One region of the Staphylococcus lloydii genome, then DNA from elsewhere that is predicted to be linked to it. Evidence: predicted binding sites of a transcription regulator. Region 1 holds the regulator's gene; each other region holds the start of a gene.
What was found. Region 1 encodes Rex, which represses fermentation and respiration genes when NADH is low (regulators of the CRP and FNR family bind a similar motif). Its sites were predicted from a motif close to TTGTGAAATATTTCACAA; they were not measured.
Positions count from the first base shown of each region.

Region 2: qoxA (cytochrome aa3 quinol oxidase subunit II) is a predicted target of Rex. The motif match lies at 6,006-6,023, and genes of this name have one in related genera.
Region 3: ISP08_RS05465 (L-lactate dehydrogenase) is a predicted target of Rex. The motif match lies at 4,993-5,010, and genes of this name have one in related genera.
Region 4: ISP08_RS08585 (cytochrome ubiquinol oxidase subunit I) is a predicted target of Rex. The motif match lies at 4,158-4,175, and genes of this name have one in related genera.

Region 1 is NZ_CP064056.1:926,824-934,904, forward strand. It holds gene ISP08_RS04390 (MutS-related protein) at 1-93, opposite strand, end outside; gene ISP08_RS04395 (ABC-F family ATP-binding cassette domain-containing protein) at 441-2,369, opposite strand; gene ISP08_RS04400 (redox-sensing transcriptional repressor Rex) at 2,525-3,166, shown strand; gene ISP08_RS04405 (YeeE/YedE family protein) at 3,404-4,498, shown strand; gene ISP08_RS04410 (sulfurtransferase TusA family protein) at 4,517-4,741, shown strand; gene ISP08_RS04415 (sucrose-6-phosphate hydrolase) at 5,103-6,581, shown strand; gene ISP08_RS04420 (carbohydrate kinase family protein) at 6,584-7,552, shown strand; gene agrA (quorum-sensing response regulator AgrA) at 7,608-8,081, opposite strand, start outside.
Region 2 is NZ_CP064056.1:1,789,174-1,797,254, reverse strand. It holds gene ISP08_RS08730 (serine hydrolase domain-containing protein) at 1-757, shown strand, start outside; gene rihC (ribonucleoside hydrolase RihC) at 810-1,718, opposite strand; gene qoxD (cytochrome aa3 quinol oxidase subunit IV) at 1,846-2,136, opposite strand; gene qoxC (cytochrome aa3 quinol oxidase subunit III) at 2,133-2,738, opposite strand; gene qoxB (cytochrome aa3 quinol oxidase subunit I) at 2,728-4,716, opposite strand; gene qoxA (cytochrome aa3 quinol oxidase subunit II) at 4,716-5,837, opposite strand; gene ISP08_RS08700 (immunoglobulin-like domain-containing protein) at 6,101-6,418, opposite strand; gene folD (bifunctional methylenetetrahydrofolate dehydrogenase/methenyltetrahydrofolate cyclohydrolase FolD) at 6,847-7,704, opposite strand; gene purE (5-(carboxyamino)imidazole ribonucleotide mutase) at 7,911-8,081, shown strand, end outside.
Region 3 is NZ_CP064056.1:1,107,264-1,115,344, forward strand. It holds gene ribD (bifunctional diaminohydroxyphosphoribosylaminopyrimidine deaminase/5-amino-6-(5-phosphoribosylamino)uracil reductase RibD) at 1-220, shown strand, start outside; gene ribE (riboflavin synthase) at 227-859, shown strand; gene ribB (3,4-dihydroxy-2-butanone-4-phosphate synthase) at 870-2,051, shown strand; gene ribH (6,7-dimethyl-8-ribityllumazine synthase) at 2,063-2,527, shown strand; gene ISP08_RS05455 (proline dehydrogenase family protein) at 2,794-3,795, opposite strand; gene ISP08_RS05460 (alpha/beta fold hydrolase) at 4,028-4,855, shown strand; gene ISP08_RS05465 (L-lactate dehydrogenase) at 5,033-5,980, shown strand; gene ISP08_RS05470 (transcriptional regulator, SarA/Rot family) at 6,135-6,536, shown strand; gene mnmM (tRNA 5-(aminomethyl)-2-thiouridylate-methyltransferase MnmM) at 6,649-7,209, opposite strand; gene mnmL (tRNA modification radical SAM protein MnmL/YtqA) at 7,206-8,081, opposite strand, start outside.
Region 4 is NZ_CP064056.1:1,764,783-1,772,863, reverse strand. It holds gene ISP08_RS08610 (class I SAM-dependent rRNA methyltransferase) at 1-950, shown strand, start outside; gene ISP08_RS08605 (DUF697 domain-containing protein) at 1,008-1,550, shown strand; gene ISP08_RS08600 (phosphocarrier protein HPr) at 1,727-1,993, shown strand; gene ptsP (phosphoenolpyruvate--protein phosphotransferase) at 1,996-3,711, shown strand; gene ISP08_RS08590 (glutaredoxin family protein) at 3,760-3,993, opposite strand; gene ISP08_RS08585 (cytochrome ubiquinol oxidase subunit I) at 4,197-5,549, shown strand; gene ISP08_RS08580 (cytochrome d ubiquinol oxidase subunit II) at 5,549-6,574, shown strand; gene ISP08_RS08575 (potassium channel family protein) at 6,653-7,312, shown strand; gene rnjA (ribonuclease J1) at 7,435-8,081, opposite strand, start outside.

The DNA of each region.
Region 1 (8,081 bases):
TTTAAGTCTAATGTTATTGACGGTTTCGGTAATGATAACTAATAAAATACTAGCTACGATTAACGCGAGTATGAGCCAAAGAATTGTTGGCATGGTATAACTGCTCCTTTTTATGTCTAGTCTATATGTTAATTGTGTCATTGATTATATTTAGGCGCAAGGCTATATGAAATTTATATTAATATGAATGTCAATAGGGAACGTGCGTACTTATTAACAATCAGTGTATAAACTGTGGATAAGTTATGGAAAAAGCTGTGGATTAGGTTGAATAAGCAAAAATATGGTAAATATAAAGTAACATATTACTTGTGGATAACTAGGATAACTTTGTGGATAGCCTTTATTAGCGTAATTAAGATGTGAATAAAAAAGTTAATGAAAAAAAGTAGAGAAAATGAGTTATCTCATTTTCTCTACTTTTTAATGTACACTATATGTTAAGATTCTTGTAATTTTTCCCATTCATTTATAGCATGTTCTAATTTATGTTCGGTCTCTTCTTTTTCAAGTGCAAGTTCATTGGATTTTGATGGATCGTTGTATATTTCTGGTGTTAATAATTGTGCTTCTATTTCAGTGATTGTGTTTTCGTAGTTTTCGATATCGCTCTCATATTGCGCTATTTTACGTTCTCTTTGGCGCTGTTCCTTTTTTTGTTCTTTTTGAGATAGATAAGAATTTGTATTGTTGCTTTCTTGGGACGATTGGTTACGTGTATGTTCAAGATTTGATTGTTGTGCAGCGAGTGCATGTTTTTCGGCGATTTTATCTAAATAATACTGATAGTCACCGATATATAAAGTACCTCCTGCGCTATCTAAATCAAATATTTTATTAGCTAATTGGTTAATAAAGTAACGATCATGTGATACGAAAATAATCGTGCCATCAAAATCTTGCAATGCTTGTTCTAGCATTTCTTTCGAATCAATATCTAGATGGTTTGTGGGTTCATCTAGGATTAAAACGTTATTACGCTCTAACATTAATAACGCAAGTTGGAGCCTTGCTTTTTCGCCACCTGATAAATCGTTAATAATTTTCTTCACGTCTTCTTGAACGAATAAGAAGCGGCCAAGAACGGCTCTAATGTCTTTTTCATTCATAGTAGGATATTGGTCCCACACATAATCGAGAATCGTTTTAGTAGATTTAAATTCGGCTTGCTTTTGATCATAGTAACCGATTTTTAGATTGGCCCCAGTTGTTATTTCTCCTGCTAATGCGTGTTGCTTTTCAGCGATGGTTTTAATAAGCGTTGATTTTCCTATACCATTTGGGCCAATAATTGCGATGTGATCACCTTTAGTTATTTCTAAAGAGATAGGATTAGTAATCGGTTCTTCATAACCAATTTTCAACTGATTAATATGAAAAACGTCATTACCCGTATTTCGATCAAAGTCAAAAGTAATATTTGCGCTCCGAGCATCAATAAGTGGTTTATCTATGGTTTGCATCTTTTCTAAAGTCTTGCGTCTACTTTTGGCCATACCTGAAGTAGAGGCTCTAGCAATATTTTTATCGACAAATGTTTCAAGCTTTTTAATCTCTGCTTGTTGTTTTTCGTATTCTTGCATTCGTTTTGCATAATATTTGTCACGTTGTTCGATAAATTGTGCATAATTCCCTTGATAATGTTGGACGTCACCTAAAGCTACATCATAAATTTGATTAACAATTTTATCTAAGAAGTATCTGTCATGGCTGATAATAACAATAGCACCTTTAAAATAGTTCAAATAACCCTCTAACCATTCTGTTGTTTCCATATCAAGATGGTTGGTAGGCTCATCTAATAATAGTAAATCTGGTTCACTTAATAACATTTGTGCTAATGATAAACGAGTCTTTTGACCACCACTGAAATCATTAATAGGGCGATCAAAATCCGCTTCATCAAAGTTTAAACCATGCAATACTGTTTTTATTTTACTTTCATATTGATAGCCTTCTAGTTGTTCAAATTGGTTGGATAGGCTTTCATACTTTTCAAGATGCGCTTTATAGTCATCACTATCAAAATCATCTGCATGTTGAGCCAACCAATCCGTTTCATGATTCATTTGTTGTCCTAATTTTTTTATATGTTCGAATGGTTTAGACATTTCTTGAATAACTGTGGAAGTTGTATTTAAAGTCATTTGTTGAGTTAAATAACCCAATTTTAAATTTTTGATTTTTGAAATATGCCCAGAATCATATCCTTCTACACCGGCAATAATTTTCATTAATGTCGATTTTCCAGCACCATTTCTACCAACAATACCAATACGTTCACCCGTCTTAATTTCTACATTTACATCGTTAAAAATGTCTTCGCCATCGAAAGATTTTGATATATCGTTTAGTTGTAATAATATCATGTTTTGTGCACCTCACTAATAGTTCTATTTTACCGTATATAGGTGTTAGATAAAACTACGATTGTTTATTTTTCTATTTTATTCATGTATAATATTGTGGTAATTGCTTACATTTATAGCTTTGTATATTTTCGTAATAATAGGGGGACTTAATTTTGGCTCATCAAAGTGATAAAATTCCTCGTGCTACATTAAAGCGTTTACCTTTATATTATAGGTTTGTGAATACTTTAAAATCAAAAGGCATAGATAGAGTGAATTCAAAAACGATTAGTGAAGGTCTAAATATAGATTCAGCAACTATTCGTCGAGATTTTTCATATTTTGGAGAATTAGGTAAAAAAGGATATGGCTACAACATTGATAGTTTATTGAATTTTTTTAAACATGAAATAAATGAAAATAATGAAATAAAAATTGCTATCGTTGGTGTTGGTAATCTAGGTAAAGCATTATTAAATTTTAATTTTTCCATACATGATGAAATGACAATAACAGAAGCCTTCGATATACGTGAAGATGTTATAGGAACCAAAGTTGGCAATGTTACGGTTAAGCATTATAACGATATAGCAACTATATTAAAAGAAGAAGAAATCGATGTTGTTATTTTAACCACAACTGAAAATGCTGCACAACAAGTAACGGATCAACTCGTACAGACAGGTGTGAAAGGCATATTGAATTTCACGCCAACAAGAGTTCATGCACCAGGAGACGTACAAGTTCATCATATTGATCTAGGTATAGAATTACAATCTTTACTTTTCTTTATGCGCAACTATGGGGATAAATAAATATTAAAGTTACCTTATGAGATAGTATCTGGCTGACATTATCTCATAAGGTAACTTTTTTTAGTTTTAAAACGCTGGGTTTATTAAATAGCAGATTAAAAGATGTTAAGTGTTCAATTTCTGTATATAAAAAAATCTCGATTACAATATTATTACAAATAGCTCAATGCCCTTGAAAAGCATGATAAAATCTAATATTATTATTCTTATTAATTTAATCGGAAAAGAGGGATTTATTTGACGTGGTTAGTCATTAGTGGGCTCATCGTAGGAGCTTTATTAGGTTTTGTTATGCAACGTACACGCTTTTGTTTAGCAGGCGGTTTCCGAGATATGTATATACAGAAAAGCAATAAAATGTTTTATGCCTTATTAATAGCTATTTCTGTACAAAGCATTGGATTACTTTTATTAACGTCTACAGGTGTTGTTACTATACCTACTGAATCATATCCTATCATTGGAACAGTTATAGGTTCATTTATTTTTGGTGTAGGAATGATATTATCAGGAGGGTGTGCGACAGGTACTTGGTACCGCGCTGGTGAAGGTTTAATAGGTAGTTGGATCGCATTAGTATTTTATGGATTTACTGCAGCAGTTACCAAATTCGGCTTACTATTACCTGTAATGGATAAAATTAATAAGCCGACAAACGTTAACGCGAGTATGGCACAAACGACTGGAATCCCTATGTGGGTTTGGGTTTTATTATTAGTAATTATAACAGTGTTTTTTGTAACTAAAACATTACGTAAACCAAAAGTTGCGGTACCAACTTTAAAACGTAAATTTACAGGCGTACGTTATTACTTATTCGAGAAAAAATATCATCCTTTCGTTGCTGCTATCGTAGTTGGTCTAATTGCATTATTAGCTTGGCCAGCAAGTGAAGCAACAGGCAGAATGGATGGTTTAGGTATTACAACGCCTTCAGCTAACTTAATACAATTTTTAATTAGTGGTGACGTAAAATTACTAGACTGGGGTGTATTTTTAGTTTTAGGTATCTTCTTTGGTTCTTATATTGCAGCTAAAGGAGCAAGAGAATTTAAATGGAGATTGCCAGATAAAAAGACAATAAGAAATAGTGTATTCGGTGGTATGTGTATGGGCTTTGGCGCATCAGTAGCCGGAGGTTGTTCCATCGGTAACGGTTTAGTATCAACTGCCACAATGTCATGGCAAGGCTGGATTGCCTTAGCTTCAATGATTTTAGGTGCATGGTTTATGAGTTACTTTATTTTTATTAGACCTATGAAAAAAGCTCAAAAAGCACAAAGCGCTTCAACAAATAGCGCTCACTTAAGTGGTCAAACACAAACAACGTAATAGAGAGGAAGATAAATTATGGTACATGAATTAGGCACAGTAGGAATGGTATGCCCATTCCCATTAATAGAAGCTCAGAAAAAAATGGTTACTTTAGATAATGGAGATGAATTAAAGATTGATTTCGACTGTACGCAAGCTACTGAAGCAATCCCTAACTGGGCTGCTGAACAAGGATATCCAGTAACGAACTACGAACAATTAGATGATGCATCTTGGACTATCACAATTCAAAAAGCATAAACAAAATTAACTCGGTTATTTATAATAGCCGGGTTTTTTATATCTAAGTATGTCTTTAGACTTAGTAAGATGGTAAACTATAAATTAAAAGTTTCATATTTCATAGCTAAAGCTAAGACGTATAAATATATAAAATTTTATTTTTTGCAACATAATCAATTTATCGAATGATATGATATATATTGTCGATAACTTAAGCAAAAGTAAAACACAAAATTTATAAGTGAATAATAGTATATACATATGAGTTGAGACATTTATTTTAACTACAAATATTAGGGGAACATTATTTTTAAAATCGGGCAATTCCCTTATGAATAATTAAATAAAGATATTACAGTTTTGAGGAGGCATACTTACCATGCGTGAGTGGACAAGAGACGAGCGCTATCAACGTTTTGAGGAAGTACCTCAAGATAAGTTAGAAGCATTAAGAGCGCAAGTACAACAATCTAACTATAAACAAATTTTTCATATTCAACCAGAATCAGGATTGTTAAACGATCCAAATGGCTTAATTTATTTTAATGGTGAATATCATGTATCGCATCAATGGTTTCCTTTAGGTGCCGTTCACGGTTTGAAATATTGGTACAATTATACGAGTAAAGATTTGGTACATTTTGAACCACATGGTCCAATATTGAAACCTGATACTAAAAATGATAGTCACGGTGTGTATAGTGGTAGCGCATTTGAATATGACAACCACTTATATTATATGTATACAGGTAATGCACGTGATGAATCATGGCAAAGACATTCCAGTCAATTAATTGCAAAAGTAAATCAAGACAAAACTATAAGTAAATTTCCTAAACCAGTGATTGGGCAACCACCAGAAGGTTATACAGAACATTTTAGAGATCCTAAGGTATTTAAAAAAGATGATGCATATTACGCGATTATAGGTGCTCAAAATGTCCATAAAAGTGGACGCGTCGTACTCTATCAATCAACTGATATAGTACATTGGCAATTTATGGGAGAACTAGAAACCAAATTGACTGAATTTGGTTATATGTGGGAATGTCCAGATTATTTCAATTTAGATGGCTTTGACATACTCATGTTTTGTCCCCAAGGCGTAGAGCCTGATGGTGATAAATTTAATAATATTTATCAAGCAGGATACATAATTGGTCAATTAGATGTAGATAATTTAGCAATGAATCATGCAGATTTTAATGAATTAGATAATGGCTTTGATTTTTATGCCCCACAAAGTTTTGTCGATGCACAAGGCCAACGTGTATTAATTGGATGGATGGGATTACCAGATGTAAATTATCCAACAGATGAAGAAAATTGGGCCCATTGCTTAACGGTACCAAGAGTATTGTCAATTGAAGATGGTAAGTTGAAACAACGACCAATCAAAGCATTAAAACAATTACGTTTTAATGAAGAAACTGCATTAGGCTATGCTAATAAATTCACACGTCAACTTCATCCATATGAGGGGAAACAATACGAACTAATCATAGATGTTTTAGAAAATGACACAACGGAATTATATTTTGAGTTACGTAGTTCTCGTCAGCATTCAACTTTAATCAAATATAATACGAGAGAACAAAAACTAACATTAGACAGAAGTGAAAGTGGCCCGTTACCAACTCCGGTAGAAGGTACTTCAAGAAGTACGATATTGGATACACCACTTTCGCAACTCCAAATTTTTATTGATACTTCAAGTATAGAGGTATTTTGTAATGATGGTGAACGTGTAATGACTGCGAGAATTTTTCCAGATGAAGATGCGACAGGTATAAAAACTTCGACAGAATCAGGACAGGCTTATTTAAAATTCACAAAATATGAATTGAAAGAAGGTTAATTATGGGTAAATTATATGCAATAGGCGAGGCATTAATAGATTTTATTCCTAATACGACAGATTCTAAGTTGAAAGATGTTGAAACATTTTCTAGACAGGTGGGTGGCGCACCTTGTAATGTCGCTAGCACAGTGCAAAAACTTGGCGGTCAGTCAGAAATGATTACACAACTAGGTCAAGATGCTTTTGGGGATATTATCGTCGAAACGCTAGAAGATATAGGTGTTGGCACGTCCTTTATTAAACGAACGAATGAAGCAAACACTGCGTTGGCGTTTGTGAGTTTAACAAAATCTGGAGAAAGAGATTTTTCATTTTACCGTAAACCTTCTGCTGATATGTTATACAACCGTGAAAATATAAAAGAATTACCTATAACACCAAACGATATCTTACATTTTTGTTCTGTTGATTTAGTAGACAGTGAAATGAAAGAGGCGCATAAGGCAATCATTGAAAAATTTAAGCAACAACAAGGTACGATATGTTTTGATCCAAATGTAAGATTGCCTTTGTGGGACAGTGAAGAGGCATGTAAGCGTGCGATAAGAGAGTTTATACCTCATGCCAATATCGTTAAAATTTCTGATGAAGAACTTTCATTCATTACAGATATTAAAGATGATGAGCAAGCAATTAACTGGCTATTTCAAAATAATGTTGAGATTGTTATTTATACTAAAGGTGCTGAAGGTTCAGAATTATATTTTAAAGATGGCACTAAAATAGGTCATGAAGGCATTAAAGTGAAAGCAATCGATACGACTGGTGCAGGAGATGCGTTTATAGGCGCAATGTTAAGTAAAATTTTGAATTTCGAAACTGTTAATTTAACACAAGAATTGAAGCAACAAGGTAAGGATATACTAGCATTTAGTAATTTAGTCGCGGCAAAAGTAACGACGAATTATGGCGCAATTGGGAGTATTCCTAGCTTGGACGAAGTTGATAAAAGTGAATCGTTAAAATAACTATAAAAAAGACTTGTTTTCAAATGAATGAAGACAAGTCTTTTTAAATATGAGATTAAGTGTTTTTAATCTTTTTAATGTTACGCACTGAAGCGAAACAAAATTCTTGGTTATCGAAATAAATAATACGATCTTTAGTGTTAACAGCAGAGACATTATTTTTGTTTATGACGTAACTATTATGGCACCTGAAGAAGCGGTCATCGAGTTGACTGAGTTCTTTTAAATTGCCATAAAATTCAATTTGTCTATTGTCTAAATGAGCTATTAACCGATGTGATTTGGAAGATGATTCAAAAAACATTACATCATCATAGCGTACATATACGGAGTTACTGCCTTGTTTTAGTTCAATAGTGTCGACATTGCTATCTTTAGATAACAATTTTAAGCGTGTTTCTGCCGTTTCAATACAATCAATAATGCGTGTTTTTAATTCATCCGGGTCATCTTTAAATATAAAATCCATAGCGGCAATTTTATAAACAAAGGTTAAATAAGTTAATTCACTATGACTTGTGACAAATAT
Region 2 (8,081 bases), 860 kb from region 1:
GAATAATCCTGTATCGGATTATATTCCATGGTTTACAACTACTAAGCCGATACCGTTAACTGATTTAATGTTGCATAAAAGTGGTTTGTTTAAATATAAAGGCTCAACTCATTTCCGTAATTTAGATGATGCAGTGCGTGCTATACAACAAAGAGGCATTCAAGAAGGCTTTTATAAGCGTCATCGTTATAATGATGGTAATTATTTAGTACTAGCAAAGGTTATCGAATCTGTGTTGAACAAACCTTATTCAAAAGTATTTAACGAAACGATTGCCCATAAATATAAACTGAAACATACTGCATTTTATGATGATCCAAATGCACAAAATGATATGGCAATTGGCTACAAAAACGTTAATAATCAACCGCAATTTATGGACCCTATATTTTTAAGCCAGTATTATGGCGCTGGAAACTTATATATGACTCCATATGACATGGGGAAATTTATAGTAGATATTCAACGAAATCGTGTTTTTCCAGAACATGAAACTCGGCCTTTTCTAAAAGAAAGTAAAACAATAAAATATCCAGATGCGTATAGATATGGCTTTTATTCTTTTAAGGATAAAAATAGAATAAACGGTGGATTTTATGGGCACGTATTTACTTGTTATTTTAACGATAAATATATAGTAGTAGTTGGCACTAATTATGAAAATCCAGAGGTCAAAAATGAAGCTATAATCAAACATATTTATAGTAATATTTTGAAACAAGGTGGAAATTATAATCAAGTAGGGCATACCTATTAATAAAAGACTTCCTAAACAGAGTTAAATGATAAAACTCGTTTAGGAAGTCTTTTTATTTACAGTATTTTAATGCTTCGAATAATAATTTTTCGAATTCATCAGTTTCTATTGATAATACGATAGTACTATTAGGATAAGGCGATTTAAAATCTATGGAGCTAGCACCACGTGTAAGTACGCTATCCGTTTCGATTTCTACCAATCCTTCTGCTACTTCAAAACTTTCAGGATGCAGTAAATATAACATCGTATAAGCATCGTAAATATTGATACCATATTCAAAATCATCACCACGATAATGTGAAAATAATTGGTGTAACATATCACCAGTTTCATTTAGCGATTTTAATTTATCAATTTTAGAATGTACTAACGTTGAACTACGTGCCACATCAAGTCCTATCATAGTTAATGGTAAACCTGAATTAAAAACGATACGAGCAGCTTCAGGATCACAGAAAAAATTAAATTCTGCAGCTGGTGTGACATTGCCTCTGCCGGCGCTACCACCCATCATAACTATTTCTTTAATATTATTTTTAACTTCTGGGAAAGTTTTTAGTAATAAGGCTATATTTGTTAATGGGCCGATAGGGATTATTGTAATCGGTTCTGTACTATTCTTTAATGATTCATACATAGCAAGTACCGCATTATTAGATGCAAGGGTATCTAAATCTACTTCTGGGAATAAATAACCGTCCATACCAGATTCGCCGTGCACATCGCTGGCACTAACAATATCTGAGATTAGTGGATGAAATGCACCACGATGTACAGGTACATCACTATTAAAATAATGAGTTAATTTCAAGGCATTGGCGGTTGTTTTTTCTACGCCTACATTACCGTTAACAGTTGATATCATTTTGACATCAAATTGAGGGTTGTTTAATGCAATACTGAGTGCAGCAGCATCATCAATGCCTGGGTCAGTATCAATAATAATTGGTTGTTTCATTGTTTACCTCCTAAACAAAAAGTTATCTACAATTTCTATTATAGTATTTTAAGCGACATCATGGTAATGAAATAGGGGGATGACAATAAAAAAAAGACTTCTCCGTAAAGGAGAAGTCTTTTTTTTATTATAGGTGATGAGAGTGTCCGCCTTGCATAACCCAATAAGTACCTATAATGATTATTAAAGTAATAATTATAGCGAATATTACTTTGAAACTTTGTAAGTTACCGTCTTTACCTTCAGTTAAGTGCATGAACATTAATAATTGTACAGCAGCTTGAACAAAAGCAAAGCCGAAAATAATCGTGATTTTTGCGTTTAAAGTCAATGATGTGTATAGAGTAACGAAAACTGCTAAAAGTGTCAGGACAATAGAGGCTATAAAACCTACTGTGTGTTTAACTATTGTATTCATCCGCTATACACCATCCCTATCATATATACGGCAGTGAAGATGAAGATCCAAACAACATCTAAAAAGTGCCAGTATAAACTTACTATAAATAATTTTGGAGCATTGTCTTTGTTTAATCCGCGCATTGCAACTTGAATTAATAAACAAATAATCCAACAAATACCAACTGATACGTGGGCTCCGTGTGTGCCTAGCAAGATAAAGAAACTAGACCAGAAAGAACCGATAGTTGGGTTTACGCCTTCTGATGCATAGTGGCTAAATTCGTAAATTTCGAATCCAACGAATACTGCACCAAGAATAACAGTAATAATCATCCAAATCATCATTAATCTTTGGTTTTCTTTTCTCATATAGTAAATGGCAATACCACAAGTATATGAGCTGATTAACAATGCGAATGTCATAATAAGTACTAATGGTAATTCGAATAGTTCAGTAGTCATGCGGTGCGCATAGTCACCGCCGTGTTGTAACGTTAATAACGTTGCGAATAACGTACCGAACAATGAAAATTCAGCTGTAAGGAATATCCAAAAGCCAAGTTTATTCAGATTACCTTCATGTGAACGTGAATCAATAGTGTTTGTATCATGACTCATGACTTACAGCCTCCCTTTCTCTTTTACGTGCCTCACGTAGTTTAGCCTCAGTTTCTTCAATTTCAGATACATGGATATGATAACCATGATCGATTTGGAAACTTCTATAAATCATACAACCAAATACGCCTAATAAGCATATTATAGCTGGAATAATTGTTTCGAAGATTAAGAAGAATCCTCCGATTGTTAAGAAGATACCCATAAAGAAACCAACTGGTGTGTTGTTAGGCATGTGAATTTCTGAATAGTTATGGTTGTCTAAGTAGTGACGACCATGTTCTTTCATGTTTACAAACGTATCATAGTCATTCCAATCTGGAGTGACAGCAAAGTTATATTTAGGAGGCATAGCTGATGCCGTAGACCATTCTAAAGTACGGCCTAATCCATCCCAGTTGTCACCAGTTGCTTCACGTGGTGAAGTAAAGTGACTGTATACAATACTTGCTACTAGGAACATAAAGCCAAGCGCCATTAATAATGCACCGATTGATGAAATTACGTTTAGTAACCACCAACCATCTTCTGGCATGTAAGTGTAAAGACGACGTGGCATACCATCTAAACCTAGTACGAATTGTGGTAAGAAACAAACGTTAAATCCGATCATGAATAACCAGAAACACCATTTGTTAAGCGTTTCGTTTAATTTATAACCAGTCATCTTAGGATACCAGTAAATTAAACCGCCTAGACAAGCGAATACAACACCAGTTACGAGTGTGTAGTGGAAGTGTGCCACTAAGAAATACGTATTATGGTATTGGTAATCGGCTGCTGCCATTGCTAGCATGACACCCGTAACACCACCTAATAGGAAGTTAGGGATGAAAGCTAATGCCCAAAGCATTGGTGATTCGAATGATATTCTACCTTGGTACAATGTGAATAACCAGTTAAATAATTTAACTCCGGTAGGAATACCGATCATCATAGTTGTAATAGAGAAGAATGAGTTGATTAATGCACCATTACCCATTGTGAAGAAATGGTGAACCCAAACTAAGAAACTTAAGAATGCAATACCTGCTGTTGCCCATACCATACTTTGATGGCCGAATAATCGTTTACGAGCAAAAGTAGGGATGATTTCTGAATAAACACCGAATGCTGGCAAGATAACGATATAAACCTCAGGGTGCCCCCATACCCAGAAGAAGTTTGCCCAAAGCATTGGCATACCACCATGCGCAACTGAGAAGAATGCAGTGTCGAATATTCTATCAGTTGTGAATAATGCTAATGCAACAGTTAGTACTGGGAATGCCAAAATAACGATTAATGCTGTGATGAAAGTCGTCACAGTAAACATAGGCATTTCCATAAATTTCATTGTAGGTGTTTTACATCTAAGTATAGTAACAAAGAAGTTAATACCCGTCATTAATGTACCTAGACCAGAAATCTGAATGGCTATTAGATAATAGTTAACGCCTGGTCCCGGACTGAATTCACCTGCGAGTGGTGCATAGTTTGTCCAACCTGCAGCAGGAGAACCACCAACGATAAATGATAAGTTAAATAGTAACATTCCTGAGAAGAATAACCAGAAACTTACGTTGTTTAGTACAGGGAAGGCTACGTCTCGAGCACCAATTTGTAAAGGTACTACTACGTTCCATAATCCGAAGATAAATGGCATAGCCATAAAGATAATCATGATCACACCATGCGTACTAAAGATTTCGTTATAGTGGTTAGACTCTAAAAACTTATTGTCTGGTAAAGTTAATTGAGTACGAATTAATAGCGCATCAATACCACCACGTACGAACATTAATACAGCACAGATGATATACATAGCACCGATTTTTTTATGGTCAATAGATGTGAACCATTCTCTGTATAGATATTTCCATAATTTAAAGTACGTAATTACTGCCACTAACGCGATAATCATAAATGGCGCACCAATTTGTGCCATTGTGATCATCCAGTTACCGTGAACGAGTAATTGATCCCATGGAAAATTCATTAATGTCCACCTCCATGTTCATGGTCTTTTTTCTCAATTTCAGAAGCTTTTTTATCTTTAGCTCCTTTAGAGATTTTTTCCATTTCATCCATATTATGTGATTCGTCATCTTTGAATTCACTATCATATGGTTCGTTGTTGCCTAAAATCATTTTCTTCATACCATGACGTTCATAGTTAGCATTTGTAATTTGTGGTTTACGTTTTGGTTTGTCCGGTTTGCTTAAGACATCTTCTTTAATTTGTTTTTCACTATTAAAGTTAGGGTCTTTTTGTACGTAATTATAACGTTTATAAGCGTAGAATACGTACTCAGGATCAGCAGCCGGATCCACAAATGCCATGTGTGTACCACTGAATGTTAGATTTTTATTTTCAGTCGTAGGTAAAAGTTGCTTATCGAAAGTATCTTGATCTAATACTTTTTTCTTCTTAGCATCTTTAACCCAGTCTTTAAACTTGCTTTGGCTTACAGAATTTACGTCGAATGTTTGTCTAGCAAATCCTTCACCATTGAAGTTTGAGTTACGACCTCTAAACGTACCAGTCTTGTCCGCTGTTAACGTCCAATCCATAGTCATACCTGTCATAGCGTATTTTTGACCACCAAGTTGTGGAATCCAGAAACTTGTCATCATATCCATTGATTGAAGTTTGAATACAACCGGACGATCTTTAGGAATAGTTAAATGGTTAACAGTTTCGATTTTTTGATCAGGATAACTGAAGAACCATTTGTAACCAGCACTTGTTGCGTAAACTACAAGTGGATCATCCTTTTTCTCTGGTGGTTTTTCATATTGATACAATGATTTGACCGTAGGGATTGCTAAAGCAACAACAATTATAATTGGAACAATAAACCATATTGCTTCGATTAATGAATTGTGATGCATCTTACCAGATTCTTTATTATTTCCTAATCTATATTTGATTAAGAATAAAGCGAACATGATAAGTACAACAGCAATGATTACAAGCATGAAGATAATTGAATAAATAATCAAAAACTTCGAGTCGCTTGCCATTGGCCCTTTTGGGTTTAAAACTTCTACATTAGAACAACCACTAAGTAAAATTAGTGAGCCAAATAGTAGAAGCAAAGACTTAAATTTTGACACTTTTTTTGACCTCCTAATACTACAATTGTAGGGCTTACCATCAATTTTAAGATATTCCGCAATATTTACAAGTGTTTGTGAGAAAAAAATTATTGTAAAATTAAAATAACCCCAACAGAATCAACGTCTGGTGGGGGATGAAAGATTTGTTAAAATTATGTGTACATTTTGTGAAAAACGTCAAAATTGATAGAAACGTGACAAAAGCCATCAATCCATTGATAAACGTTATCAATTAGAGTGTTTCACAAAGTTTATGTATATTACTTAACTTCAATATAGCGCACAGATTTTTCTATTGCACCATTTGAATCTTGAACCTTATATTCTACTTTGTATTTACCTTCTTTATTTGTATCGACATAGCCGTTGACTTTAATTTTATCTGTTAGGTCGCCATCCTCTTTATCAAAAGCATGTACACCATTTAATAAGTTATAATCGTTTCCTTTTTTTACAATAGTGTCTTTAGCACCTTTTATTTCTGGAATTGAATTATCTGTTGCTTCGGCATTTAAATTAGGAGTTACTAAAGTTGCAGAGACTCCGATAGCTGATAATGATTGTAATAATTTATTCATGACGTTTACCTCCGTATGAAAACTGACCTTATGTTTAAATTAACTATAGCCTATTTTTATATATAAGACATCGTACTATGGTCCTAAAATCATCTTAGAAGGTAAAGTTTAGTTTATTATTAGAATCTAGTAAATACATTTAACAAATTTTTAACAAAATAAGATGCCCAATTAATATAATTGAAAGGACTAGTGTTATAAACAAGTATCTGCTCATTTATCTCTATATGATAGTAAATGATAATTGAATTCCATATTATATGGGAAAAATAGGATACAGTGTTATAAAACTAAGAAAGCAGCGCAAGCATATTCAATTAAATACAAGCGAATAAAAACGTCAATTTCTATATTCTTTCAATAGAAATTGACGTTTATTTAGTCAAAGTAATTTTTCTCGGAATCGGTGCTATAGAGCAGGCGAGGATTTATTTAATCCCTCTACGCATTTTTTCAGCTAATAAAGTATTATTAAGTACCATTGTGATCGTCATTGGACCTACGCCTCCAGGTACAGGTGTGATGGCGCCAGCAATTTCTTTTACGTCGTCATAATCAACGTCGCCTTTTAATTTGCCATTTTCGTCAGGTGTATTACCGACATCGATGACTACAGCACCTTCTTTAACATCATCTTTTGATACAATACCGGGTTGACCCACTGCACTTACAATAATATCTGCATTTTTAAGATGACTTTGCATGTCCTTAGTTTTTGAATGCATTATTGTAACTGTAGCATTTTTTTGTAGTAACAATTTATAAATAGGTTGTCCCACAATATGACTGCGACCAATGATAACTGCTTCTTTACCCTCGATGTCAATGTCTGCGTGGTTTAATAATTCCATAATACCTAGTGGTGTACATGGTACAAAAGTTTGTTCATCTATATAAAGTTTACCAATATTTGTTGGATGGAAACCATCAACATCTTTATCTGGATTAATTGACTCGATTATTTTTTGTTCACTAACTTGTTTTGGTAAAGGAACTTGGACTAAGATACCACTTACGCTGTCATCCTCATTTAAACGTTTTAGTTCGTTTAAGACTTCTTCTTCTGACGTAGATTCATCTAAATGTACGATTTCTGAAATCATACCAAGTTTTTCGGCAGCTTTCTTTTTAGAATTAACATAGCTTTGGCTTGCGCCATCATTACCTACTAAAATAACTGATAATTTAGGAGTAAAACCTTGCTCTTTCAATGACTCAACTTCTTCTTTTAACTTCTGTCTATAGTCTTGCGCAATTTGCTTACCATCTAATATTTTGGCAACCATTATATAATTCCTCCTTCAAATAACAAACTTTATCTTAACTTTATAACATAAAAAGCTGTTAATTATAAGCAAAAAACGTAAATTCAACACAAAATTTCTTTGAAAGTTCGATTTTTGATTGAAAATACATAACTTTGTTGTTATGCTATATCTGTAATATACATCTTCAGGTACTAACATTTCAAATTTTTGAAAGGGTGTTCAGATTGAAAGTGGCAGTAATTATGGGTAGTTCATCTGACTGGGAAATTATGCAAGAGAGTTGCAAAATGCTCGATACTTTTGAAATACCGTACGATAAAAAGGTTGTTTCAGCACATCGTACGCCTGACTTAATGTACGATTTTGCCAATAATGCACGTCAAAATGACTATGAC
Region 3 (8,081 bases), 180 kb from region 1:
ACTTGTTGAAGCAGGTCCAACCATTACGTCTACATTTATAGAAACAAAAGAATTTAATAAACTCATCATCTACTATGCCCCGAAAGTGATAGGTGGTTCTGGTAAATATCAATTTTATTCAACAGACAATGTTTTTGAATTATCAGAAGTGCAAAACTTTGAAATTGTTAATTCTCGAATGCTTGAGAACAACTTAAAATTAGAACTGCGAAAGAAGTGAATTAACATGTTTACAGGAATCGTTGAAGAAGTCGGTACGATTAAGCAAAGTAATAGTAAAAGTACGATTGTAGAGTTAACGATTGCATGTCATAAAATATTGGAAGATGTGCATATTGGAGATTCAATTAGTGTCAACGGCGCGTGTTTAACAGTAACGGCATTTACTAAGGATAGCTTTACTGTTCAAGTTATAAAAGGCACAGAAGCTAAGACATATTTGAATAAATTAAATCAGGGTGCTGAAGTTAACTTAGAGCGTGCCATGAGTGGTAACGGCCGTTTTGGAGGACACTTTGTATTAGGACATGTTGATGAAGTTGGCACTATTACAAATATAAAAGCTACTGATAATTCAAAAATTGTGTCAATAAAGACAACATCAAAAGCAATAGGTGAAATGGTACAACAAGGATCGATTGCTGTTGATGGTGTAAGTTTATCTATATTTCAATTAAATGAGCAAAGTTTTGATATTCATTTAATTCCAGAAACAAGAAAATCAACAATTTTAAATGATAAACGTGTTGGAGATGCTGTGCATTTAGAAACAGATATGTTGTTTAAATATGTTAATCGTATAATGAATAGCAATAATGCCACACTAACTGAAGATAAATTAAAAGCTTTTGGCTTTTAGGAGGGGTCTTATGCATTTAGATGATATAGAACAGGCTTTAAGCGAACTTAAACGTGGTAAAAGCATTATCGTTGTAGATGATGAAGATAGAGAGAACGAAGGAGATTTAGTAGCTGTAACAGAATGGATGCAAGATAATACAGTAAATTTTATGGCGAAATATGGCAGAGGTTTAATCTGTGCACCAGTCAGTAAAGATATTGCACATCATTTAGAACTAGATGCCATGGTTAAAAATAACTCAGATGTTTACGGTACTGATTTTACTGTCAGTATTGATCATGTAGATACCACTACAGGTATTAGTGCACCAGAAAGAATGTTAACTGCACGTGCATTAATAGACGAACAATCACAACCAACTTCATTTAACAGACCTGGGCATTTATTCCCACTTATAGCTAAAGATAATGGTGTCATGGAGAGAATTGGACATACTGAAGCTTCTGTTGATTTAGCAAAGTTAACTGGTGCCAAACCTGCTGCTTTAATTTGTGAAATTATGAATGAAGACGGCACAATGGCTAAAGGTGATTCATTACAAGCTTTTCGTGAACAACATGATTTAGTAATGATTTCAATTGCTGATTTAGTCGAATATAGAAAAGCTCAAGAAACTCATATCGAAGCTAAAGCTGAAGTGGCAATGCCAACAGAATATGGCGATTTCAAAATGATTGGTTTTACAACTTCTAGCTCGAGAGATGAATTAGTTGCTGTAATTAAAGATAAACCAAGAACAACCGAAAATGTACGTATTCATTCATCATGTTTAACTGGTGATATTTTCCATAGTCAACGTTGTGATTGTGGTGAACAATTAGCTGAATCAATGAAGTATATCGAAGAACATGGTGGTATGATTATTTACCTTCCTCAAGAGGGTAGAGGTATTGGCTTAATAAATAAATTAAGAGCATACGAATTAATTGAGCAAGGATATGATACGGTTTCTGCGAATATCGCATTAGGCTTTGATGAAGATTTACGTGATTATAAAGATGCGGCAGCAATATTAAAATATCTAGGCGTTGAAAATGTTAATCTATTGAGTAATAATCCAACTAAATTTCAAAGCCTAGAAAAATACGGCATTAATATCACTAAAAGAATAGAATTGATTGTGCCTGAAAATGAACACAATCATGACTATATGACAACTAAGAAAAATAAAATGGGTCATTTACTATAGGAGGAAAAATTATGAATTTTGAAGGTAAATTAATAGGAACAGATTTGAAAGTTGCGATTGTAGTAAGTCGTTTTAACGATTTTATTACGAATAGATTATTAGATGGTGCTAAAGACACGTTAGTTAGACACGAAGTACCAGAGGGTAATATAGACGTTGCATATGTGCCAGGTGCATTTGAAATTCCATTAGTTGCTAAAAAGTTAGCACAAAAAGGTGAATATGATGCAGTCATTACTTTAGGCTGTGTTATCAAAGGATCTACATCTCATTACGACTATGTTTGTAATGAAGTATCAAAAGGTGTATCGAAAGCAAATGACGTAGCGGATATTCCAGTTATTTTCGGTATTTTAACAACTGACAATATCGAACAAGCTGTTGAAAGAGCAGGAACTAAAGCAGGTAACAAAGGTTCTGAAGCGGCAGTAAGTGCAATTGAAATGGCAAACTTATTAAAAACGATTAATGCATAATTAAAAGATAATGCCGAGAAGACAAATTGGCTGATAAGCAAAATGAACGTCAATTTCTATTGAAATTTTGTAGAAATTGACGGTTTTTTATATTTAGTGATATCAAGAGATAGCCAAAAATTTTGCTATGACTTGTGAAAAATACACGGCAAAATTTTGGAATGATAAAAAACAGAGAGCGCAACCATTTTGGATGCGCTCTCTTATTTCATAAATAGCAATCAAAATTATAGACTTATTTTTCAGATATGCTGTAATAGCTATTGTTATTTTTTGCTAAATTTAAATAATGCTACAATACTGCTAACTACTGCCAATGTACCACCTAAAATTAGTCCTAATTTTTTAAGCATTTGAGGACTAGTAAATTCTTTATAAGCTAAGACTAAGTTTTGAGGTCTTTCTGCTAATCTACGCATGAAATAGCTAAACCAATCATCACCAAAAGGTACATATATACAGAAGTTATAACCTTCTTTGGCAATTTCTTCCGCTAGTTCTGATCTAAAACCATATAACATTTGGAATTCATATTGTTCTTTTTCGATATGATTGTCTTTAACGAATTGTTTAACGTGATTTATAATAGCGTCATCATGTGTTGCGATAGAAGTTACATGGTTACAATTTAATAATCGCTTTTCGATTATATCTATGTAATTTTTGTCTATTTCTTCTTTGGTTTGGTAGGCAATAAATTCATTTTCTTTATAAGCGCCTTTGACTAAACGTAAACGTAAATCAGGATATTTATCTATTAAAGCTTCAGCCCTAAATAAATAGGCTTGAATTACTGTTCCTACATTTTTAAATTCACCTTTTAAACGGTCAACGGTTTGGATTACTCCAAATAATGATTCATATTTTTCGGTATCTATGTTTATATGCATATTATTAAATTCATTTGCTTTTAATAATATTTCTCTTAAATTTTTATAAGCGAGGTCTAAATCGAACTCTGCACCTAATTGACTAATTTTAATAGACATATGTGCATCTAAATTATGGTCATAAATAGCATACATAACTTCTAAAATTCGATCTTTAGCTTGAATTGCTTCACCTTCATTAGCAACATATTCACCTAAATTATCTACTGTAACAACGATTCCCTTGTCGTTGAGTCGTCGTATCGTTTCCAATAACATTGGAATTGTGTTGCCAGCTACTACTTTTTTTGCACCAAACATGGGTCCTAATTTTTTCGCAGTAGCGTTTAAAAATTGACTATTAGATAAAGCAATAAAGAAATCTTTCACGATTGGCATTTTCATTCCTCCTAACAATAACTCTATTTATAATAGTGTATCATGAATTTAATAGGGAAGAAAACGTTCACAAATATTTATTATACTAATTATATAACATATTACACAATATTGGATAATTTGACTATAACAGAAATGATTGCCTTGATTACGGGATAAAAAATGGTAATTTAGAGTAATTATTTGATACAATTAAGATAATGAAATATTACGAGAAGGAGAAGTATACGATATGTGGAAGTGGGAAACTGAAAACGAAGCCAAAGGTGTAATTGTAATCGTACATAACATGTTAGAACATACTGGTAGATATGCCTATTTAATAACTATGCTTCGTCGTAATGGATATCACGTAATTATGGGTGATTTACCAGGCCAAGGCCAAACTTCACGTTCCAATAAAGGTCAAATTAAAAACTTTGATGTATATCATGAAAATGTCTTGGAATGGATAAAGATTGCAAACGAATATAAAATTCCAACGTATGTTATTGGTGTCGGTTTAGGTGGGTTAATTATGCTAAATCTACTCGAACGTGTGGAAGTTCCAATAGAAGGCTTAGCATTAATTTCTCCGATATTAGAATTCAAAAAAAGTGGAAAATCACGTAAAGATAAAATAGTCGCTAACGTTAGTAATATTGCAAAAGATACACGTTTTAAAGTAGGCATCGATGCCAATGATCTAACGCGTAATGCAGAAGTAATCGAAGAAACTTTAGAAGACCAATTAATGTTAACTAAGGTAACCTATCATTGGTATAAACAAGTCTGTGAAGTAATGAAAGAAACCGTAACACACCTAACAGATATCGATAAAATACCATTATTATTAATGTATGGTACTGAAGATAAAGTTGCTGATACTAAACTTATGGAAGAAATTAAAGCAAAAGTGAAGTCTGATGAACTATACTTTAAAGCATGGGAAGGTTTATATCACGAAGTGCACAACGAACCCGAAAGAGATGAAGTAATGCGTTATATACTGTCATTTTTAAATAATAGTTCTAGTGCAATGGGCTTTATTATAGATGACGAAAATAACGTGAATAACTAGTTGCATTGTAGATTGAACATTAAATAGCTGTGATATTATTATTGCTTATTTTAATGTTCAATCTTTTTTAATAAAATATTATGTGAAAAAAATCACAAAAACTATTGTGTTCTGTTTGAGAAAGTGCTAAATTAACATTGTGAAAAAAATCACAAATAAAATGATAGGTGTGATCTTATGGAATATACAAAAAGTAACAAAATAGTTTTAATAGGTGACGGAGCGGTAGGTTCCAGTTATGCTTATACATTAGTAACTCAAGGGATTGTAGACGAATTATCAATTATAGATGTAAATGAAGAAAGAGTTGCGGGTGATATTCAAGATTTAGCGCATGCCTCTGCATTATGTGCTAAAAAGACCAATTTAAAAGTTGGCACTTATGAAGATTGTGCTGATGCTGACATCGTAGTGATTACAGCTGGCGTTAATCAAAAACCTCATGAAACGAGATTAGATTTGGTGACAAAAAATACCGAAATATATAAAGATATTATCTCTAATATTATGGCACATAATTTTTCAGGTATATTTATCATAGCAACTAATCCTGTAGATATTATGACTTATGTGACAAAGAAACTTTCTGGTTTTCCTAAAGAAAAAGTGATGGGTTCAGGCACGGTGCTTGATAGTGCACGTTTTAGACATGAATTAGCGCTATTAACTGGTATTGCTCCTACTAATATAGATGCACAAATTATTGGTGAACATGGTGATTCTGAATTGGCTGTATGGTCCAACGTACAAATTGCTGGACAATCTTTAGATAAATATAGAACACATTATCCACTAACTGAAAATGAATTAAACCAAGCATATATTAATACTAAAGAAGCTGCATATCATATTATTAAAGCAAAAGGCGCGACATGTTATGGTATTGCCATGGCCTTAACAGAAATCACAGTTGCCATTTTAAGTAATCAAAATAAAGTTTTGACAGTTTCAAGCTATTTAGAAAATAATGATGTATATATCGGGGTGCCAACGTTAATAAATAGAAATGGCGCAATGCAAATATATGAAGTTGTGTTGAATAGTATGGAAGAACAACAATTTAAAGATTCCATATTAATTTTAAAAGATACTCTTAAAAAATTAAGTAATTACTTTATTGCATAATCCTTAAAATAATTTTAAAATGTGTATAAGATTAATTTTAATAAAAAATGTAATTTTTAATAAATGTTAAGTTTACGTCTATTAAAAATTTGTGCATTGATTTAAAATTAATTTTACATGTTTTACTATATATTTTTTATATGGGGGAATTGTTATGGGGAAGGCGATAGATAATAAGGTTGCAAATGTCTTGAATTTGAACCAAATTTTAGAGGAAATTGAAGCTATTTTCAAAAGCATTAAGAAAGAATATAAAATGTCTAAAGAAGAGATTTTAATCTTACTTACGCTCTGGAAAGAAGGTTCAATGACTTTAAAGCAAATGGATGAATTTGTACACATCAAATCATATAAACGTACACGTACGTATAATGATTTAGTTGAGAAGAAGTGGATTATAAAAGAGAGACCTCAAAACGATGAACGTACAGTTATTATTCATTTTAACGACAAGTTAGAAGATGAAAGGGAACATCTTTTAAACTTTATCATTGGTGAAATTAATTCGAGAAAAGCAAGTTTTCAGGAAAGTTTAACTGCCATTTTAAACTTATAGGAAAATAAGCGATTTTGTAACGAAGAATTAAACATAACAGCCTATTTATGCATAAAGTCATAAATAAAAAGATTGTTATCACATGAAGTGATTACAATCTTTTTCTGTTTATTTAACGTTTTTCTATTGCACAAATAAAAGGCGGGTCATTTTGTTGGTTAATAAATTGGTATTGCAGTACATGCGCAACTTGTTGATCCATTGAAGTTAAGAAATTAAGCACTTGGTCACGTTCAATTTTCCCCTCATCATGTCCGGGATAAATAACTAAAATAATTATGCCTTCCGTTGCTAATAACTTAAAAATACGCTCTATGGCGGAAATTGTACTTGCCGGTTGAGTAACAATTTGTTTGTCGCCTTTAGGGAGGTAGCCTAGATTAAAGATTGCTGCATCTACATACCCATGGTAAGAATTAGGAATATACGCTTGGGCATTATCATGACTGTCATGTATAAGTGTAACATTGTCAAAGTCTTTGATTTTAGCAGAAGTATTCTCAATGGCTTGTTGTTGTATGTCAAACGCATATACTTTACCGTTTGGTACTTGTTGCGCTAAAAATAAAGTGTCATGTCCATTACCGCAAGTAGCATCTATAACAATACTTTGATCGGTTATATGTTCTGATAATAAAGTTTTAGCATAAGGTAAGATTCTTGTTAGTTTCATACGTGGTGTACACTTTCAAAGTGTTTACCTTGATAAGAATTACGACGTGCAAGTTCATTATCAATTTCATTTAATACTTCCCATTTGTTGACACTCCACATAGGTCCAACCATTAAATCAATCGGACCATCACCAGTGATTCTATGTACAATCATTTCAGGTGGTATTAATTCTAATTGATCACATACTAGATTTGTATATTCTTCTTGAGACATAAACTCAAGCATACCTTTGTCGTATTGTTTAACCATTGGTGTACCTTTTAATAGGTGTAGTAAATGTATTTTAATACCTTGTACATCCATTTGAGCTACTTCTCTAGCAGTTTCCATCATCATGTCATAGTCTTCGCCAGGTAATCCATTAATAATATGTGTACAAATATTTATATTATATTTTCTTAATTTAGCGATACCTTCATAATACGTCTGCATGTCATGAGCACGATTAATTAAATCAGACGTTTTTTGGTGTACTGTCTGTAAGCCTAATTCTACCCATAAATAAGTACGTTCATTTAATTCGGCTAAATATTCTACTACATCATCAGGTAAACAGTCTGGTCGAGTAGCAATAGATAATCCTACGACGCCTTCTTCTTTCAATGCAGCTTCATATTTTTCACGTAAAACTTCGACTGGGGCATGTGTATTTGTAAAAGCTTGGAAATATGCAATATATTGTCCGTCACTCCATTTTTCATGCATTCTGTCTTTAATTTGTCTAAATTGCACTTCGATTGGATCAGCACGATTACCAGCAAAGTCGCCACTACCTGCTGCAGAACAAAATGTACAGCCACCGTGAGCAACAGTACCGTCTCTATTTGGGCAATCAAAACCACCATCTATAGCGACTTTAAATATTTTTTG
Region 4 (8,081 bases), 840 kb from region 1:
CGTCTTACTTTGAACGTTTATTTCACATTGCAAACGAAGAAAGGACTTATTTTTATAATTTAGATGGTACTTCTGCATTTAGATTGTTTAATAGTGAAGGTGATGGCGTTGGTGGTTTAACTATTGATAATTATAACGGTCATCTTTTAATTCAATGGTATTCAAAAGGAATTTACAAATTTAGATATTTAATATTGAAAGCAATTGAAGCGGTATTTGAATATACGTCTATATATGAAAAAATGCGTTTTAAAGATGAAACGTTAACGGGTGGTTATGTCACGGGTGAAGCTCCAGAATTCCCAATTGTAATTGAAGAAAACAATACTTTTTACAATGTGAATTTAGATGATGGCTTAATGACTGGTATCTTTTTAGACCAAAAAGAAGTACGTAAAAAGTTAAGAGACAAATTCTCAACAGAACGTGATGTTTTAAATTTATTTAGTTATACAGGTGCGTTTTCAGTTGTAGCTGCTAATGAAGCTAATAGTACTACGAGCGTTGATTTAGCTAATCGTTCACGTGGTCTTACAGAAGATAATTTTGGTTTGAATGGCATTGATCCTAAATCTCAATATATTTATGTAATGGATACTTTTGACTTCTTTAATTATGCACGTCGTCACGATCATTTTTACGATACGATTGTAATCGATCCACCAAGTTTTGCTAGAAATAAAAAGAAAACATTTTCTGTTACAAAAGATTATGACAAGTTAATTTTAGGTGCATTAGATATTTTAGGTCCAGACGGCAATCTGTTATTGTGCACGAACAATAGTACATTCTCACTCAAAGCATTTAAAAAAGTAATTAATGATACATTGGATAATGCCGATGTAGATTATGAATTGATAGAAGTCATGGGATTGCCTAAAGATTTCAAAACACATCCACATTACAAACCTTCCAAATATTTAAAAGCTATCTTCTTGCAAATTAAATAATTTATTGAAAAAAGGGTATTTAAATTATTAAGCGCACAAATGGAGGAGTAGATTAAAATGGGAATTAAAAATAAAGTTACAAATAAATTAACTAATAAATTCGGTAATAAAGTATTAAATATTGAAGAAATTGATGCTAAAAATAATTTACCAACAACTAATGACGAAATTGCAAATCGTAGAGAACGTGCAGAAGCACTAATTAGAAAAAAAGCTATATTATCGTCTAGTGTCAGCATTGTACCAATACCAGGTTTAGATTTTGGTGTGGACTTGAAGTTAATGAGAGACATTATTGAAGATATTAATAAAATTTATGGTGTTGATCATAAGCAAGTTAATAATTTAGGTGATGATGTAAAAGAACGTATTTATACGGCTGCTGCAATTCAAGGGAGCCAATTCGTTGGTAGAAAAGTGTCTAGTACCTTATTGAAAGTAGTAATTAGAGATGTGGCTAAACGTACAGCTGCTAAACAAACAAAGTGGTTCCCTATAGTAGGGCAAGCTATATCTGCGTCAATTAGTTATTATTTCATGAAAAAAATAGGGCAAGATCACGTAGAAAAATGCGAAAAAGTAATTCGCTCAATAATATAAAGAAATTTTTAAGTCGTAGCGCTTTCAAAAAACAGGGAAATAATCGCTGATTATTATCATGTCTAGGGCTTAACGAATTGAATTTATATAATTTTTTTGGTAATGTAAACGTATAAAACTATGTTAAGTTTTATAATAAACTAACAATTCTAACTATATGAAGGAGATTTACACATATGGAACAAAAATCTTACGTAATTATTGATGAAACAGGTATTCACGCACGTCCAGCAACGATGCTTGTACAAACTGCTTCAAAATTCGATTCTGATATTCAATTAGAATACAATAGCAAAAAAGTAAACTTAAAATCTATTATGGGTGTTATGAGTTTAGGTGTAGGTAAAGATGCTGAAATCACAATTTATGTAGATGGTAGCGATGAAGCAGAAGCAATTGATGCAATTACAGAAGTATTATCTAAAGAAGGACTTACTGAATAATTATGACTAATTATATTAAGGGGATTGCTGCTTCTGATGGTGTGGCAATAGCTAAGGCTTATTTACTAGTTGAGCCAGACTTATCATTCGACAATGAGAAGATTGCTGATGCATCTGCTGAAGTAGAAAAATTTCAAAAGGCTATCAATACATCTAAAATTGAATTAACTAAAATTAGAAATAATGCTGAACAAAATTTAGGTGCTGATAAAGCAGCTATTTTTGACGCGCACTTATTAGTTTTAGATGATCCAGAGTTAATTCAACCAATCGAAGACAAAATTAAAAATGACCAGGTTAATGCACCTACAGCGTTAACTGAAGTTACAGACCAATTTATCGCTATCTTTGAAGGCATGGACAATGAATACATGAAAGAACGTGCTGCAGATATTCGCGATGTGAGAAAACGAATTTTAGCAAACTTATTAGGCGTTGAATTACCAAACCCTAGTATGATTGATGAAAGCGTTGTTATAATTGGTAATGATTTAACACCTTCAGACACTGCGCAATTAAATAAAGAATTTGTACAAGGTTTTGTTACTAATATTGGTGGCAGAACTTCACACTCTGCTATTATGAGTCGTTCTTTGGAAATTGCTGCTGTTGTAGGTACTAAATCAATCACTGATGAAGTTCAACAAGGTGATATGATAGTCGTTGACGGTTTAACTGGGGAAGTTATTGTTAATCCTACTGATGACGAAGTTATCGCTTATCAAAATAAACGTGAACGTTTCTTTGAAGATAAAAAAGATTTACAAAAGTTACGTGATGAAGAGTCAGTAACATTAGACGGTAATCATGTAGAATTAGCAGCTAATATTGGTACGCCAAACGATATTAAAGGTGTATTAGAAAATGGTGCTGAAGGTATTGGTTTATACCGTACTGAATTCTTATACATGGGTAGAGACCAGTTGCCAACTGAAGATGAACAGTTTGAGGCATACAAAGAAGTAATTGAGTCAATGGAAGGTAAAAGAGTTGTCGTGCGTACATTAGATGTAGGTGGCGATAAAGAACTTCCTTACTTAAACTTACCTGACGAAATGAATCCGTTCTTAGGTTATAGAGCAATTCGTTTATGTCTAGATCAACCAGATATTTTCAGACCACAATTACGTGCTTTATTGCGTGCTTCAGCGTACGGTAAATTGAATATTATGTTCCCAATGGTTGCAACTATTCAAGAATTCCGCGATGCTAAAGCATTATTAGAAGAAGAAAGAGCAAACTTAAAACAAGAAGGTGTTGAAGTTTCTGATGATATCGAATTAGGTATCATGGTAGAAATTCCTTCTACTGCTGCTTTAGCAGATGTCTTTGCTAAAGAAGTTGACTTCTTCAGCATTGGTACTAATGACTTAATCCAATACACTATGGCAGCGGACCGCATGTCAGAACGTGTTTCATACTTATATCAACCTTATAACCCTGCGATTCTTCGTTTAGTTAAACAAGTAATCGAAGCTTCACATAATGAAGGTAAATGGACTGGTATGTGTGGCGAAATGGCTGGAGATGAAATTGCTATTCCATTATTATTAGGTTTAGGATTAGATGAATTCTCTATGAGTGCTACTTCAATCTTGAAAGCACGTCGTCAAATCAAAGAATTAAGTCAGTCTGAAATGCAAGAATTAGCTAATCGTGCAATTAATGCAGCAACTTCAGAAGAAGTTCAAACATTAGTTAAACAATATACTAAATAGTAAATTAAAAGAAGTTTATTAAGTGTAGCACTTAATAAACTTCTTTTTTTATTCAATATTTAGTTCAGCGTTGATTTTGTCCATGTCAATTTGGTACATAGGCTCATTATTTAAAAGAATAAATGGTGTTGCAAAAGCATCATAATCTATCATTTCGTTGCGATATGTTGAGTTTAAAGAAATGTTTTTCTCAGTATAATCAACATTTTTTTCAGTTAAATAATTTTTAATAAACGTGCAAGGTGGACAATCATTTTGTGAATAGATAATAACATTAGACATTTAATACAAAATCCTTTCAAAGTGAAATACTATTTCATAATATAAGAGATACAACATAAGAAATCAAGTTTGTGAACTGTCTGTGACACGTCATTAATTTGTCAATTTTCAAATGAACCATAACAATTCCATCCATGAAAACAGCGAGTTATAATAAAAATATATTGTGATTTTTGTCACAAATTCAGGAAAAAGGTGATTTTATGGATTCAGTAGAAATAGCGCGTTTCCTCACAGGAATGACGCTAGCCGTTCATATAATTTTTGCGACGATTGGTGTTGGAATGCCTTTAATGTTTGCAATTGCAGAATTCTTAGGAATTAAAAAGAATGATCCAAGCTATACTGCATTAGCGAAACGTTGGTCAAAAGGTTATACAATCACTGTCGCAGTCGGCGTTGTGACAGGAACAATTATCGGATTACAGTTGTCACTACTATGGCCGACATTTATGCAAATGGGTGGCCACGTTATCGCGTTACCACTATTTATGGAAACATTTGCATTCTTTTTTGAAGCTATCTTTTTAAGTATTTATTTATATACTTGGAATAGATTTAAAGGTAAATGGACACACGTCATTTTAAGTATACCAGTGATTATTGGTGGTTCATTCTCTGCATTGTTTATTACGTCAGTAAACTCGTTTATGAACACGCCTGCAGGGTTCCAAGTTAAAGACGGTAGAATGGTAAATGTTGAACCTTGGGCAGCAATGTTTAATGCATCATTTTTAGTGAGATCATTTCACGTAGTTGCTACTGCACTTATGACAATGGCATTTATATTAGCAGCCGTAGCGGCATTCAAATTGTTGAAAAATAAAGTTAGTAAAGATGCAGAATATCATAAAAAAGCACTAAAAGTAACGATGATTTTAGGCTTAGTATTTACTTTAGGTTCAATGCTCGCTGGAGATTTATCGGCTAAATTTTTACACAAAGTGCAACCAGAAAAATTAGCAGCTTATGAATGGCATTTTGATACGGGTTCAAAAGCCGATTTAGTCTTTTTCGGTACACTTAATGAACACACGCAACAAGTAACAGGTGCAATTAAAATACCTGGCTTATTAAGCTTTTTAGCAGACGATAATATAAACACTAAAGTAAAAGGCTTAAACGATTTTCCTAAAGCTGACTTACCACCACTCATCGTACACTATTTCTTTGACTTGATGGTATCGCTCGGCGTATTTTGTTTCATCATTTCTGCAGCTTATGTAGCGACGCTTATCTTTAAAAAGTTACGACGCTTCATGCATGCTAAACCGATGCTATACGGTATATTACTCACTGGACCTGCAGCGATGTTAGCCATTGAGTTTGGTTGGTTCTTAACAGAAATGGGACGTCAGCCTTGGATTGTTAGAGGTTATTTAAAAGTTAAAGAAGCTGCAACGCAAGCCGGTGGTTTAACGTTTGTTACTATCTTGTTTGCATTACTTTATATTGTACTGATAGTAACATCGGCATACGTGCTAATAAGAATGTTTAAAAATAAACCTGCTTATAAAGATGTTGCTGCAGTTTCTAAAGAGAGAGGTGAGCAGTAATGATATTTTCTTATATTGGAATAATCGTCTTATGGTTATTTTTGTTTTGCTATATTATTATTGCATCAATCGACTTTGGCGCAGGTTTCTTTGCATTACATGCTAAGATTACAAATCAAGATAAAAAATTAAATCATTTAATTTCTAGATATTTAAATCCTGTCTGGGAAGTAACAAACGTATTCTTCGTATTCTTTTTCGTAGGAATGGTAGGGTTCTTCCCAGAATCAGCATTATACTTTGGAACAGTATTATTAGTCCCAGCATCCATTGCATTAGTATTGTTATCGATAAGAGGTGCGTTCTATGCATTTGAAAACTATGGTCAAGATTCAAAACTACCATGGTTAGTATTATATGGATTAACAGGATTATTTATTCCAGCATCATTAGCCACAGCAATGACTATTTCAGAAGGTGGATATATTACTAAACATGGTTCAAGTTTTGACTTGAATTGGACTGAATTATTACTAAGTCCATTTTCTTGGTCAGTAGTATTTTTAGCAATCATAACTGTACTTTATATATCTTCTGGATTTTTAACATTTTATGCCGATAGAGCAAAAGACACTAGAGCATATAAACTATTAAGATATTGGTTCCTTTTCTGGGGACCACCGATGATTGCGATATCTTTATTTGTCTTTTTATCATTAAGAGTGCAAAATGAAACGCATTTTCTATCAGCAGTCCTTAACTATTGGTGGTTATTCTTACTCAGTCTGATTTGCTTTATAGTAGCTATGTTATTAACACTACTTAAAAAAGCACATGGTTGGGCATTTATCATGGTCATATTCCAAATGGGCTTTGCCTTTTTCGGATATGGCGCTAGTAAACTCCCATATATTTTATATCCACAAGTGCAATTCGAGCACGCAGTGGTAAATGATAGTATGGCGATGGCATTAACAATTGCATTTATTTGTGGTTTACTTTTATTGATTCCATCGTTAATATTATTATTGAAATTATTTGTTTTCGACAAAGAATATGTTGAAGGCAAAAAGTCTCAATATTAACAAAAGGGTGAGAAGGGTTAGCAAATTGTTTAACAATGTGACCCTTTTCGCACCTTTATTTTTTAATGGAGGACGCATATGGATAAAGAGTATGTGGTTATAGGATTAGGCCGTTTTGGCGGTAGTATTGTTAGAGAATTAAATGCATTAGATATGGACGTTATGGCAATCGATAGTAATGAAGCACGTGTGAATGAGTATAGTGAGATTGCTACTCATGCAGTAGTTGCTGATACAACTGATGAAGCCGTAATGAAAAGTTTAGGTATTAGAAACTTTGACCATGTAATCGTCGCGATTGGTGAAAATATTCAATCTAGTACATTGACGACACTTATTTTAAAAGAGCTAGGTGTTAAAAAAGTAACAGCTAAAGCACAAAATGACTACCATGCGAAAATTTTAAATAAAATTGGGGCGGATACAGTTGTTCATCCAGAGCGTGATATGGGTCGTCGTATTGCTCATAACGTAGCAAGTGCGAGCGTATTAGATTACCTAGAATTAGCCGATGAGCATTCTATTGTAGAAATCAAAGCAAGTGAAAAAATGGCAGGTAAAACGATTATTGAATTGGATATTAGAGCTCAATTTGGTATTAGTATTATAGCCGTTAAACGTGGTAGAAATATATTAGTTTCTCCTGATCCGAATGAAAATATAGAAATCGGCGATATCTTAATAATGATTGGTCATGATAATGACTTAAATCGTTTTGAAATGAAAGTTGTAAGATAAATTTATGCGATTTTAAAGCGTGTTGGATGTTAATTCGACACGCTTTTTGCTATCAAAAAAGGAGTATAACTATCTGATGCAGATAGCTATACTCCTTATATATTTGTTAAAATATTCAAATGCTATTTTGATTCTGTGTCATTTTGTTGTTTCTGAGGTTTTGCGTTATTATCTTTTGCTGTTTTTTTAGCATTTGAAGATTTACGTTCTTTTTGTGGTTTACTAGAATTAGCGTTGCCATCTTCGTCCTCGTTTACCTTCATAATTACAGGTAAAATCATTGGTTTTCTTGCTGTCTTTTCGTATAAATAAGGTTGTAATGTTTCGATGATTGAAGACTTTATTTGATGCCACTGTATTGAATTATTTTGATTTAATTTTGAAATAACGTCTGTTTTAATTCTGCGTTGTGCATCGTAAATTAATTGACCTGATTCACGCATGTAAACAAAGCCACGTGAAATAATGTCTGGTCCAGATAGTAGTTTGTTAGTTTTGAAATCAATACTAACAACTACGATCACTAAACCTTCTTCTGATAATAATTTACGGTCACGTATAACGACGTTACCTATGTCGCCGATACCACTACCATCAACTAATACGTTACCTGATGGAATACGACCAACTTTGCGAGCAGAATCGTGTGTGAGTGCTAAAACGTCGCCGATATCGAAAATAAAGACATTTTCTGGTGCAACGCCACATTCAATACCTGATTGACCATGTGCTTTAAGCATACGGTACTCACCATGGATTGGTAAGAAGT